Regions from separate parts of the Mesorhizobium sp. M0862 genome, predicted to be linked through region 3. Evidence: predicted binding sites of a transcription regulator. Region 3 holds the regulator's gene; each other region holds the start of a gene.
What was found. Region 3 encodes PhoB, which activates phosphate uptake and scavenging genes when phosphate is short. Its sites were predicted from a motif close to TGTCATNNANCTGTCAT; they were not measured.

Region 1 (3,354 bases), on a different contig from region 3:
AACTTCGCGTCAATGCCTTCACCTTGTCGCTCGACGGTTTCGGCGCCGGTCCTGACCAGGACCTGCAAAATCCGCTCGGCGTTGGTGGCGAATATCTGCACAAATGGATGACCGGCACCCGCACCTTCCATGAGATGGTCGGCAAGGATGGCGGCACCACCGATGTGGACGACCGGTTCACTGTCCGCAGCTTCGACAATGTCGGGGCCTGGATCCTCGGCCGCAACATGTTCGGCCCGATCCGTGGCGAATGGCCAGACGAGAGCTGGAAAGGCTGGTGGGGCGACAACCCGCCCTATCACGTGCCGACCTTCGTGCTGACCCACTACAAGCGCGACCCCATTGTGATGGAAGGCGGCACCGTTTTCCACTTCGTTGCCGGCGGCATCCACGCCGCGCTCGAACAAGCAAAGGCCGCGGCCGGCGGCAAGGATGTCCGCGTCGGCGGCGGCGTTTCCACCATCCGGCAATATCTGCAAGAGAAGCTCATCGACGAGTTGCATCTGGCGGTGTCGCCGGTGTTGCTCGGGAGGGGCGAGAGCCTGTTTGCCGGGCTGGATATGCTGAAGCTGGGTTACCAGTGCACCGAGCAGGTGGCGACAGCGCTCGCCACGCATGTGACGATCAAGCGGGTGTAGTGGCGAAGTGATAGGCGCAGGCTTCTTTCTCCCCGTTCTACGGGGAGAAATGCCCGGCAGGCAATGAGGGGCAGCGCTGCTTTTGGAGGTTAGCAGCGTCCGACGGCTGTGAATTCGTCGATGCCGGCGCTGCCCCTCATCCGCCCTTCGGGCACCTTCTCCCCGTGAAACGGGGAGAAGGAAAAGTGCTCAATACTTCTCCGGCACGTAAAGCTCGCGCGGCAGGACCTGGCGCTCGTACTCCGGGTTGAACACCCGCTCGGGCAGCGTGATTTCTTCGTGCGGCACGTCCTCATAGGGCAGCTGTTTGAGGAGATGGTCGATGCAGTTCAGCCGCGCCCGCTTCTTGTCGTTGCCTTCGACGATGTACCACGGTGCCTCTGGGATGTTGGTGCGGGCAAACGTCTCTTCCTTGGCCTTGGTGTACTGCTCCCAGCGCACGCGCGACTGCAGGTCCATCGGCGACAGCTTCCACTGCTTCATCGGGTCGTGGATGCGCATCATGAAGCGCATCTGCTGTTCCTCGTCGGTGATCGAGAACCAGTATTTGACCAGCGTGACGCCGGAGCGGACCAGCATGCGCTCGAACTCCGGCACGTCGCGGAAGAACTCTTCGACCTGATCGGGTTCGGCAAAGCCCATCACCCGCTCGACGCCGGAGCGGTTGTACCAGGAGCGGTCGAACAGCACGATCTCGCCGCCGGCCGGCAGATGCGGCACGTAGCGCTGGAAATACCACTGCGATTTTTCGCGCTCGGTCGGCGCCGGCAGCGCAACGACGCGGCAGATGCGCGGGTTGAGGCGCTGGGTGATGCGCTTTATGACGCCGCCCTTGCCGGCGGAATCGCGGCCTTCGAAAACCACCACCAGCTTCTTTTTGTGGTAGGCGACCCAGGACTGCAGCTTGATCAGTTCCGACTGCAAGCCGATCAGGTCGCGGAAATACTGCATGCGATCGATCGACGGCGGATGCGCGCTCTTGTAGATCTTGGCGATCTCCAGCGACAGCGCCGGCTCCGACATTTCCAGCTCATAGTCCTCATCGAGCGTGTCGGCGAGTTCGGCTTCCAGCCAATCCCTGGCCGGAGAATTCTGCTTTAACTCAGTCATTTCCACTGCTCCGCTTGCCGGCTGACATAAAACCCTGAGCCGACTCGATATAGGCCGCCAATGACGGTTTTATTGCAAGCCGCCGGCCAGCCGGTGATCACTGCAAACCAGCGAGCATTGCCGATCCATCGCCCTGGGATGGCGACAAGCCGCTCAAATTGTCCTACAAATGGCGGACCCGTTCGGGCTTCCCCGCCCTTTCCTGCTAAAACCGCCTCCCCACCAAAACTACGAGGATCTGACATGGAATACCGCACGCTTGGCCGTTCCGGCTTGAAAGTTTCGGCGCTGACCTTGGGAACCATGACCTTCGGCGGCAGCGGGCCGTTCGCTGCCGTCGGCAATTCCGATCTCGCGGAGGCCTCGCGCATCATCGACACTTGCATCGATGCCGGCATCAATCTCATCGACACCGCCAATGTCTATTCCAACGGTCTGTCGGAAGAGATCATCGGCGAGGCGCTGGGCGGCAAGCGCAAGAACGACGTGCTGATCGCCTCCAAGGCGCGCATGCGGATCGGCAAGGGCCCCAATGACGAAGGCCTGTCGCGCCATCATCTGATCCGCGAATGCGAGAAGAGCCTGAAGCGCCTCAGGACCGATGTCATCGACATCTATTTCCTGCACGAATGGGACGGCGCGACGCCGCTCGAGGAAACCATCTCCGCGCTCGACACGCTGGTTGCCCAGGGCAAAATCCGCTATGTCGGCTGCTCCAACTATTCCGGCTGGCAGGTCATGAAGGCGCTGGGCATCAGCGACAGCCAGCACCAGCCGCGTTTCGTCACCCAGCAGATCCACTACACGCTGGAAGCACGCGAGGCCGAGTATGAGCTCTTGCCGATCTCGGTCGACCAGGGCCTTGGCGTGCTGGTGTGGAGCCCGCTCGCCGGCGGCCTGCTGTCGGGCAAATACCGCCGCGACAGTCCGACGGCGCGCCAGATCGGCGGCTGGTCGGAACCGCCGATCCGCGACGAAGACCGGCTCTGGCGGATTGTCGACGTGCTGGTCGATATCGGCGCGGCACGCGGCCTTTCGGCGGCCCAGGTGGCGCTGGCCTGGCTGCTTGGCCGGCCGGCCGTCAGCTCGCTGGTGATCGGGGCGCGCAACGAAGCCCAGTTGAAAGACAATCTCGCCGCGGCAAGCCTGACGCTGTCCTTTGATGAACGCCAGCGTCTCGATGCCGTCAGCCGGCCGCCGGTGCTCTATCCCTACTGGCACCAGCAGTTTACGGCGAAGGACCGCTTCGGCCCGGCCGATCTGGTTATGGACCGCAGCGTCATCTGACTTAAGGGCGCCGGAGGCCGCTAGCCCGCGATAAACCGCCAGACCTGCGGATCGGGCTCGATCTGGCCGCTGAGCACGAAATATTTGTAGAGCACGAGCAGGCAGATCGCCTGCTCGGCCCGCTCGTCGGCGAATTTGCGGCAATAGGCGTTGGCCGCCGCAACGATGCGCTGGGCCTCGGCCGGATGTTTCTCGAGATGGTGCACGCGCTCGGCCAGATCGCTGAAGTCGGGCGCCAGCGGCACATAATGGACATCGGGCTCGAGCTGCCCTTCCGCGAACCAGGTCTCATAGGTCGGCGGCGGCATCAGGCAGAGCG
Region 2 (3,354 bases), on a different contig from region 3:
CGTCGCTCGGCCTGGTGATGACCCGGCGGACGAACTCCAGCCTCGTCTCGTCGGCAAACAAGGTGCGGGCATAACCGATTACCGTATCCTTGCCGGCGCCACTCGGGCCGACGACGGCGACGAAGACGCCGTTGCGGACCGGAAAGGCCTCGCTGCTGAGTTCGCGCTCGATCGACGCCGAGACCATCAGGCGACCCGCCGCCCTTGGCGCCAGACGGTGCGCACGACCGGCACATGATCGTCGAGGCGCACCCGCACGAGGTCGGCGCGGCGGCCCTGTTCGATGACGCCGCGGTCGTTTAGGCCGATCGCCTCGGCCGGATTCTTCGACACCATCGCGACCGCCTGCGGCAAGGAGATGCCCTCGACGACGTCGCCGAGGAAGAAGGCCGACTGGATCAGGCTGAAAGGGATATAGTCGGACGACAATATGTCGAGCAGGCCGTCGCCGGCCAGCGTGCGGGCCGAGACATTGCCCGAATGCGAGGAGCCGCGCATGACGTTGGGCGCGCCCATCAGCACGCCGAGCCCGGCATCCTTCGAGGCCTTGGCGGCTTCCAGCGTGGTCGGGAATTCCGCGACGCGCACGCCCTGCTCGATCGCCTCGTCGACATGGCCTGATGTGGCGTCGTCATGGCTCGCCAGCCCCGCTCGTTGCAGGCGGCTGATATCGCCACCCGGTTCGGTCCCGAATTCTTCGCTGATTCCGACATCCGCTTTTCGCAGAACAATTGGAAGTCGCGATCGGTCAACTTCAGCTTGCGCTGATAGTAATAGGCGTAGGTCTCGAGATTGACGAACTGGCGCTGTCCCGGCGCATGGTCCATCAGCGACGCCAGTTTGACCCGCTCGTCGCCATCGAAATTGGCGAAAGCCCGCAAACAATCCGGCGCCGAGACCTCGCAGCGCAGATGCAGGAAATGGTCCGCCCGCAACCGGTCCTTCGCGACGCTGTCCTCGATCGCGTCGGCCAACTTGCGGATGTCGTCGGAGGTAAGGTCGGCGTCCTCGTCCATGCCGACACGCAAAGCGTCGAGCACGGTGGTGATGCCGGCGGTGGCCACCTGCGCGTCATGGGCAAGGACGGCGGCGATCGGGTTCCAGCGCACTTTCGGGCGCGGCGCATAGTGGCCTTCGAGATGGTCAGTGTGCAGCTCGACCAGGCCGGGAATGATGTAGTCGCCGCCCATGTCCTCGCCGCCCATGCTCCCGCCGGTGTGGCCGGTGCCGGCGTCGACGCCGGAGATAAAACCGTCGCGCAGCACGAGCGACCCTTCGACGATCTCGTCGGCAAGCACGATGCGGGCGTTGTGGAGAACAGTTTCGGCGGTCATTCAGGCAGTCCTTGCTTACTCGGACGAATTGCGGTCAGGCGGTTTTTCGGGCAGCGCGGCGGCCGAGCGCATGATGCGAAAGCACCATGAACGGAGCGCCCGGTTCGGTTTCGACGAACAGCGTCAGCGCATCCACCAGCACCGGCTGCTGCAGCACATCGGCGAACAGGCTGTCAATTGCCGCGCGCAGACGTTGGCTTTCCTGCGGCCCGGCCCGGCCGGACAGTGTCATGTGGAAGCGAAAGGTCTCAAACACATAGGGATAGCCCCACTGGCAGAGATTGCGGAACTCGGCCGGCTTCAGCGAATCCAGGCTGCGCCGCTCGATCTCGGCCTCGGTGAGCGGCGCGCGAAAACGGTCGAAGCTAAGCACGACATAATCGGCGAAACGGTTGAGCGGCGGCAGCGGGCCTTCCGGCACCAAAGCGAAGAAACCATCGATCTGGCTGACGACCAGGCGCGGGATGGTGACCGTCGGCGTTGCTTCGGCAAAGGCGTCCAGCGCCGCGCGCAACGAGCTTTCGGTTTCGTTGGCGGCCAACCGGAAGGGCGCTTTCAGCGTCGCATGAAAACCGTAGCGCCGCGCCGATGCGGTGTGAAAGGCGACTTCGGCCGCCGACAGCTCGCCCACCGCCTCGACCGGCCTGGTGGCGGCGCCAAAGGGGTCGCGGCCCAGCCAGTTGGCGGCGATCCGCGCCAACGGCTCGTCCTGCCTTGGGGTGAAATAGATGGCGTAGCGCATCGAAAATCCTCCTTAAAGCGCGCCGAAACCGAACCGATGGCGCGACGCGCTTTAAGTCTTTAATTTGCTGCATGTCGTCATCCCAAAAAAGCTGCGCACTTTTGGGCGACATGCACTGGCCCGCTGCCATAGGTGATTTCCATGACGGATTGACGAAGCTTATGCGGGTTTTCGAAGGCAAATCGACCCCATGGATCGTTAGCCGACGATTTTTTCCTGCTTGACCAACAGCTTCCGCCGCAAGTGAAGGCCGATCAGGCCTTCATCAGCCATTCGTGCTCGGGCGCGTTGTGGAACTTCCACGTCCGCTTCGGCCCGGCCATGACGTTGAGGTAATAGAGGTCGTAGCCGTGGCAGGCGGCGCAGGGGTGATAGCCCTTGGGCACCAGCACAACATCGCCGTCCTCGATCGCCATGGCTTCGTCCAGCTCGCGGGCGCCGGTCTTGTCGGCGTCGGTGTAGACGCGCTGGAAGGCAAAACCCTGTGGCGGGTTGAGGCGGTGGTAGTAGGTTTCCTCAAGATAGGATTCGGCGGGCAGATTGTCCTGGTCGTGCTTGTGCGGCGGGTAGCTCGATGTGTGGCCGCCGGGCGTGATGACCTCGACCACCAGCAGCGAGTCGGCCGGCTTACCCTCGGGCAATATGTTGGTGACGTAGCGCGTGTTGGTGCCTTTGCCCCGAGTCTCCTGGCCGAGGTCGTGGGGTGCGATGACGCGAACGGGCAAGCCGCCGCCCAGGCCCGGCGCCGAGCAGACCGCGAGCTCGAGATCGGTGTCGGCGGTGACCGACCAATCCGACCCCTCAGGAATATAGACCGACCACGGCTTGCCCTCGAAGGGCGACATGCGCTCGCCGAGCAGGCCAAGTTCCCGGCCGCCGGCCTTGGCCGTGCCCTTGCCGGTGACGAACACCAGGCAGACTTCGCGACCGCCCGTCTTACCCGAGGCGTTTTCGCCGGGCTTCAAACGGTGCAGGTCGAAGCCGACATAGGTCCAGCCGGCGCTGTTGGGCGTGACATGCGCGACGCGGCCATGGCCCTTGTCGGCTTTGACGAGCAGTTTCGACATGTTTTGTCTCTCCTATCGCATGTCTTCGAGGTCGGCCTCTCAACTTCGTCATCCTAGGGCGAAGCAGGAGCGAAGCTCCGTCGCGAAGACCCTAGGATGACGAAGCGAGGGACATTCCGGCCAATCACCGACGTAGGCGATACGCCAGGTGTCGAGTGTCCGACCCGCAAGCCCTTCCGAGCCACGGCCGTTCATTCCTTCGGTTCGGCGT
Region 3 (3,354 bases):
TTGGACTGCGCGTCGGCCGAAATGTACTTGTCGCCGGCGGCTTCGATCGCCGTTTTCATCGCCGCCTCGTCGGTCTTCCAGCGCTCTTCCTGGAAGTTCGACCACGACACGCCGATGACCTTGTCCTTCGCCTGCGCGACCGACATCAGCGCCAGCGACATGGCGACACCCGCCAGCATGGCGGCTGCAAATCTGTTCATTATAACCCTCCCTGCGCCGCCCACGGCGCGACAAAACCGGCCCGAAGGCCTGCACAAAGAGGCTCAATTTTTTCGAGCCTCGAAAAAATACTGGTTCAATGATAAGGCACTGTCAACATCGATTATGATGGATTCTGATGGCGTTGCCGAATTTTTTCGAGCTCCGCAATAAACAATGACAGGGCTGCCGGCGTCTGCCAATATTTGGCTGGTGCCGTCGAACGCCTTCACTATCATGAGGCGCGAGGAGGCCGGGAGGAAAACAAATGTCGGTTGGGATCCGCCACGACGATCTGCGCCGTCGCAACCGTGCGATGGTGATTTCGGCCGTGCGCCGGGCCGGCCAGCCGTCGCGGACCGAGATTGCGGCGACCACCGGCCTCAGCCATTCGACGATATCGGCAATCTCGTCTGATCTGATTCAAGAAGGCATCCTGATTGAAGGCAAGCCTGGCGAGACCGGCTCGCTGAAACGCGGCCGGCCGCAGGTCGGCCTTGGCCTCAACCCGGAAGCGGCGGCGGTCATGACCGTGGTGCTGTCGCTGAACTTCCTCTCCGTCACCGTCATCGACTATGCCGGCCAGGTGGTCGCGGAAGAACAGCGCCGGCTCGACACGCTGACCATGCCGCGCGACGAGCTGATCGGCGAATGCGTAGCAATCGTCGGGCGGCGTCTCGCGGACCCGGACCTCGATGTCCAGAGCATCGCCCGCATTGCCATGGGCATCCAGGGCATCACCGATTCGCAGGCGCGGGCCATGCTGTGGTCGCCAATCACGCCACTGACCGACATTGCCTTCGCCGACATGTTGGAAGCGGAATTCGGCATTCCTGCCACCATGGAGAACGACTGCAATATGATGGCGGTGGCCCTGCAATGGCGCCAGCCCGAGCGCTACCGCGACAATTTCATCGCGATCCTCTTGTCGCACGGCATCGGCATGGGGCTGGTGCTGAAAGGCGAACTGTTCACCGGCACCCATTCCTCCGGCGGCGAGTTCGGCCACATGATCCACCGTCCGGGCGGCGCGCTCTGCCGCTGCGGGCGGCGCGGCTGCGTCGAGGCCTATGCCGGAAACTACGCCATCTGGCGCAGCGCCAAAATGATGAGCGAAGATGCCGAGCCGGTCGATATCGGCGACGCTGATATGCGCGCACTCGCCGCGCGCGCCCGCGAAACCGATGGCCCGGAGCGCGAAGCCTATCGCAAGGCCGGTGAGGCGCTCGGCTTCGGCCTCGGCAGCCTGTTTGCGCTGATCGACCCGGCGCCTGTCGCCATGGTTGGCGTCAGCGCCGCCGCCTTCGACCTGATCGAGCCGGCATTGCGCGAAGCGATCGCCCAGACCGCCGGCGGCCAGCACTCGAAATCGATCTCCTTCGACACCGAGCCCAACGAGCTGCCGCTGATCCGCGAAGGCTGTGCCATGCGCGCGCTCGGCTTCGTCGATCAGGAGATTTTCGCGCCGGGCATTCAGGCCAAATCCGGCAAGCATGTCGCCTGAATGGCCGGCAACGGCGCGACGCGCAGCATCCTAGTCTTCCCTGATCGCGTAGCCGGCGCCGCGAATGGTACGGATGACATCCGGCATGCGGCCGTTGTTGACCGCTTTGCGTAAGCGCCCGACATGGACATCGACGGTTCGCTCGTCGATGTAGATCGTCTCGCCCCAGACATTGTCGAGCAGCTGGCTGCGCGAGAACACGCGGCCGGGATGGCGCATCATGAATTCGAGCAGCCGGAACTCGGTCGGTCCGAGCCTGATCTCGCTCTTCTTGCGGTAGACACGGTGCGACTCGCGGTCGAGCACGATGTCGCCGACCTTGAGCACGCTGGACAGCACTTCCGGCTTGGCCCGGCGCAGCAGCGCCTTCACGCGCGCCATGAACTCCGGCGTCGAGAATGGCTTGACCAGATAGTCGTCGGCACCGGTGGACAGGCCGCGCACGCGATCGCTTTCCTCACCGCGCGCGGTCAGCATGATGATCGGCAGCCGCTCGGTTTCGGGCCGCACTCTAAGCCGCCGGCAGAGCTCGATGCCGGAAACAGCGGGCACCATCCAGTCGAGCACCAGGAGATCGGGCACGTTTTCCTGCAGGCGGATCTCGGCCTCGTCGCCGCGTGTCACCACCTCGACGTGATAGCCTTCGGATTCGAGGTTGTAGCGGAGGAGCACGCCTAGCGGCTCCTCGTCCTCCACGACCATGATGCGTGGCGCGATCATAGGCAGTTCACCCTCATCAGGCCGGCGTGGCCATCGCCGTCTCGTCCTGCTTCGGACGATTGGCGGGCAATTGCTGGCCGGTCAGCACATAATACGCATTTTCGGCGATGTTGGTGACATGATCGCCGATGCGCTCAAGATTCTTGGCGCAGAACAAGAGATGCGTGCAGGCGGTGATGTTGCGAGGGTCTTCCATCATGTAGGTCAAGAGCTCACGAAACACGGACGTGTATTTGACGTCGATGCGCTCGTCGTCATTCCTGAGTTTTGCAAGAGCTGCCGCATCGGTGGCGGCATATTCCTCGACGACGCCTTGCACCTGGATCAGCACCAGCTGCGCCATGGCATCGATGGAGTGCGAGAGGTCGCGCGGCGTGACGCTCAAGCCCACGGTGCCGACGCGTTTGGCGATGTTCTTGGCGAGATCGCCGATGCGCTCGAGGTCGCCGGCCATGCGGATCGAGCCGACCACGGCGCGCAGATCGTTGGCCATCGGCTGGCGCTTGGCGATCAGCGTGATGGCGCGGTCGTCCAGTTCGCGCTGGCGCGCATCCATGATGGCGTCGTCGGAAACGACACGCTGTGCCAGCGCATTGTCCGAATTGAGCAGCGCCCTGGTCGAGCCGCTGACCATCGAGCCTGCCAGATCGCCCATGTCGCGGATCAGCTTGCTGATCTGCCCGAGCTCTTCATCGAAGGAGGCGACGGTATGTTCACCCATGATCTTGGTCCTCGTGCCTGAAAATCCACCCGCCGGACGGCTCAGCCGAAGCGGCCGGTAATGTAGTCCTGGGTGCGCTTGTCGTCGGGGTTGGTGAACATCTTGTCGGTGGCGCCCTCCTCGACGAGATAGCCGAGATGGAACATCGCCGTGCGCTGCGACACGCGCGCCGCCTGCTGCATCGAGTGGGTGACGATGACGATCGTGTAGT
Region 4 (3,354 bases), on a different contig from region 3:
CGTCCGCCTTTCCGTATATGGCTACTTCTTGGCGAGGCCCGGAAGCGTGACCTGATAGACCAGGAACATGGTATCGACATCGGCGCCGTCTTCGGCCTTGTAGGGCGCGCCGACCTGAAAACCGTCCTGGGTGAGAAAGTCGTTATCGTTGCCGACGAACAGGAAATAGTCGTCGGGCAGCGCCGGATCGAGAACGCTGACCACCGACATCGCTTCCCACTTCTCCGACAGATTGTTCTTGTCGTTCGGCTTGCCGTCATGCAGGCCGAAACGGCCGAGTTCCTTGTTGTCGTTGATGTCAATGAACGGCGTCAGCTTGGCCGGGGTCACCGAGGGGTCGAGCACGCCCTTGGGCGCCAGCGGCTTGTCGGCGGCATCGAAGGCGCCGCCGGCAATGTCGGTGGCGCCAGAGACGTCGACGACGAAAATCTGGCGCAGCAGCGAAGTATCGCCCTTCACCCCCTGGCCGTTTCCGCTGTCGCGCGCCAGCATCAGGAAGGTCTTGTCGGACAGCGCCACGATTTCGCTCTGCGCGGCGACCTTGGTCTTGTCCTTGGCGTCCTTGAACACCGGCAGCGGCACGGCATATTCATGCACCAGCTTGAGATGGGCCGGGTCGGAGGCGTCGTAGACCAGCGCGCGGGTGTTCTGGCGCGTCGCGGGCGAATCGCCGCCATCCTGGCGGGGCGCCGACTGCAGCACAGTGATCAGCGACTTGCCGTCCGGCGTCAGCGCCATGCCTTCGAGGCCTTGATTGTTCTGGCGGCCGGTTTCGGGATCCTTCGGATCGGGTTCGGCTGCACCGGGGCCCGGATTGTCGGAGGCGAAGTTCGGCGCGCCCTTGCGCATCGGCACCAAAGCGGCGGGCGGCTGCGTTGCCGACAACAGATGGCCGTCGGCCGAGAAGCGGTAGATGTTGGGGCCGTATTCGTCAGAGATGAACATGGTGCCGTCGGGCAGCCGCGCGATCGCCTCATTGTCGAGCGCCAGCTTGCCATTGGCCTCGGGCAGGATCGGCAGGTCGCCATTGGCCGCGCGCACGCCGTTGAGCGGATCGAGACCGGTGGCGTCTGCGCCCTTGTCGTCGGTGAGCAGCAGGGAATCGGCTAGCGTCGCCTTGACGCCGGTCCGTTCCTGGCCGGCGGTGGGCGTGGCGCCCAGTGCGGTCGGCGTGAATTCGATATGAATAGTGTTGAGGCGCGGCCGGTAGTCGGTGGTGCCGACGACATTGTAGCCGCGGTCGGGCAGCAACCAGAGCGAGCCCTTGTAGCCGTCCGCGCCACGGTTCCAGCTTGCGGCGTCGATCGACATGCCGGAGCCGGAGCCGAAGGTCTCGCCGAACTTGTCCTTCTGATCGGCCGGAATGCGGCCGACGCCGACCAGGCCCTTGTTGACGAAGCCGCCAACGGTGGCGGTGCTGTCGGCAAGGGCAGGGGTCAGGGCGGTAAACAGCGCCAGCGCGGCGCCGAGCGACACGGTTCGGTGCGAGATTTTCATGGAGATCCTCTTTGTGACAAGCCTTGAGCGGCGCAAAGGGGCCACCGCATCGCATCGACGATGTCGCCCTCTCGCAAAGCGGTCTAGGACGCGAACATGATACTTGCGTGACAGAGCGGGCCTCTTCCTTCTCCCTTGTGGGAGAAGGGAGAGACGCACTATCAATCGCTGTCGCGCGCGATCAACTCCAGCGGCCAAACTTCGCGGATGATGCGCGGACCTTCCGGGCCGGCAAAGGCGGGAAGCGAGGCCAGCAGCATTTCGGCCAACCGCCTTCCCATCGGCTCCAGCGCCGGGCGGAAGGCGGTCAGCGCCGGTGAAAAGTAGCGGCAGAGCGGCGTGTCGACGATGACGATCACCGCGATGTCGTGGCCGGGCCTGATGCCCATCTCGGCCAGTGCCTTGCAGCCGCCGAGCGCCATTGCGTCATTGTTGAAGATGATGGCTGTGGGCCGGTCCTTGGAGAGCATCACGCGCGGCGTCACCTGGTAGCCGCCTGCCTCGTTGATGAAGCCGTCGGCGATCAGGCCGGGGTCGACTTCGATGCCATGCCGCTCCAGCGCCTTGCGGTAGCCGTCGAGGAACAGGTAGCCGAAGTTGAGATCAAGCGAAGGGCGGATGGCGGCAATCCGGCGGTGGCCGCGCGCGACCAGCCGGTCGACGGCTTCATCACCCGCCCTCTCGAAATCGATATCGAGCGAAGGATAGGTGTCGTCGCCGGATTGACTTCGCCCAAGCGTGGCGAAGGGAAAGCCGGCCTTGCTGAGATAGTCGATCCGATCGTCTTCCCGCCGTGTATTGGCCAACACGACCGCGTCGGCCCGGCGCGTCTCAACCACGCGGCGCAGCCTCTCCTGCTGATATTGGCCGGGCTCGCCCATGACGACCATCAGATCCAGGTCATCCTCGGCCAGCCGGCCCTGCAGACCGATCAGGAACGGGATGAAGAACGGTTCGCCATATTGCTGGTCGCCCGGATGCGGCTGCAGCATGAAGGCGATCGAATGGGTGGTGCCTTGCCGCAGGCTGCGGCCGGACTGGTTGGGCGAATAGTTCAATTGCTTGGCGGCGGCGAGCACGCGCTGGCGGGTGTCGGCATTGACGTCGGCGCGGCCGTTCAACGCCCGCGACACGGTGCCGATCGAAATGTTCAGGTGACGCGCGAGGTCATGGATGCTGGACGCCAAGGACAGTTCTCCCCCTGTCTTGGCTAGCACCGGCTGCCGCCCAGGCCAAGGCTTCGGGATGATTTTCGCTGACAGCCGATTGACATTCTACGCCATCGGGTGTGTTCTCGTAAACGTTTACGGAGAAACGTTTACGGTGATGCCGGAAATGCCGTGACATTCGGTCTGGAGGGACCGGACGGGAGGAATGCCGGATGATGAATGCCGTCCTCGTCGGCTGTGGAGCGATGAGCAAGGCCTGGCTCGATGCCGCGAGGCAGATCGACGGGCTGGCCATTGTCGGCCTTGTCGATCTCGACGCCGAACGGGCGAAGGCGAGGGCGCACGAATACGGGCTCGACGGCGCAGTAATCGGCACCAGCCTCGACGCGGTGCTCGACCAGACCAGGCCCGACGCGGTGTTCGATGTCGTGGTTCCAGCCGCCCGGCGTGATGTCGCCTTTGCCGCCTTTGCCCATAATTGCCATCTGCTGACGGAAAAGCCGCTGGCCGATACTCCGGAAAATGCGCGCGCCATCGTCGATGCGGCGCGTAACGCGGGGCGCGTCCATGCGGTCGTGCAGAACCGCCGCTATGTCGCCAATGTCCGGCGCATAAGGCGCTTTCTCGACTCCGGCGCCATCGGCAAGCCAACCAGCATCCATGCCGACTTCTTCGTCGCGCCGCATTT

Region 1: the regulator PhoB is predicted to act here: its motif matches at 1,809-1,825, upstream of ppk2 (polyphosphate kinase 2).
Region 2: the regulator PhoB is predicted to act here: its motif matches at 2,218-2,234, upstream of NKI15_RS01955 (DUF1045 domain-containing protein).
Region 4: the regulator PhoB is predicted to act here: its motif matches at 1,594-1,610, upstream of NKI15_RS23645 (esterase-like activity of phytase family protein).

What each region holds. Positions count from the first base shown of each region.
Region 1 covers NZ_JAMYOJ010000025.1:17,094-20,447, reverse strand. The annotation lists gene NKI15_RS27355 (dihydrofolate reductase family protein) at 1-638, shown strand, start outside; gene ppk2 (polyphosphate kinase 2) at 828-1,748, opposite strand; gene NKI15_RS27345 (aldo/keto reductase) at 1,992-3,035, shown strand; gene NKI15_RS27340 (glycosyl transferase family 90) at 3,056-3,354, opposite strand, start outside.
Region 2 covers NZ_JAMYOJ010000001.1:386,722-390,075, reverse strand. The annotation lists gene phnN (phosphonate metabolism protein/1,5-bisphosphokinase (PRPP-forming) PhnN) at 1-190, opposite strand, end outside; partial or broken gene NKI15_RS01960 (alpha-D-ribose 1-methylphosphonate 5-triphosphate diphosphatase) at 187-1,334, opposite strand; gene NKI15_RS01955 (DUF1045 domain-containing protein) at 1,369-2,076, opposite strand; gene iolB (5-deoxy-glucuronate isomerase) at 2,331-3,143, opposite strand; gene NKI15_RS01945 (hypothetical protein) at 3,335-3,354, opposite strand, start outside.
Region 3 covers NZ_JAMYOJ010000007.1:187,795-191,148, forward strand. The annotation lists gene xylF (D-xylose ABC transporter substrate-binding protein) at 1-200, opposite strand, end outside; gene NKI15_RS13425 (ROK family protein) at 467-1,702, shown strand; gene phoB (phosphate regulon transcriptional regulator PhoB) at 1,733-2,422, opposite strand; gene phoU (phosphate signaling complex protein PhoU) at 2,439-3,143, opposite strand; gene pstB (phosphate ABC transporter ATP-binding protein PstB) at 3,185-3,354, opposite strand, start outside.
Region 4 covers NZ_JAMYOJ010000018.1:6,823-10,176, reverse strand. The annotation lists gene NKI15_RS23645 (esterase-like activity of phytase family protein) at 22-1,497, opposite strand; gene NKI15_RS23640 (LacI family DNA-binding transcriptional regulator) at 1,659-2,684, opposite strand; gene NKI15_RS23635 (Gfo/Idh/MocA family protein) at 2,879-3,354, shown strand, end outside.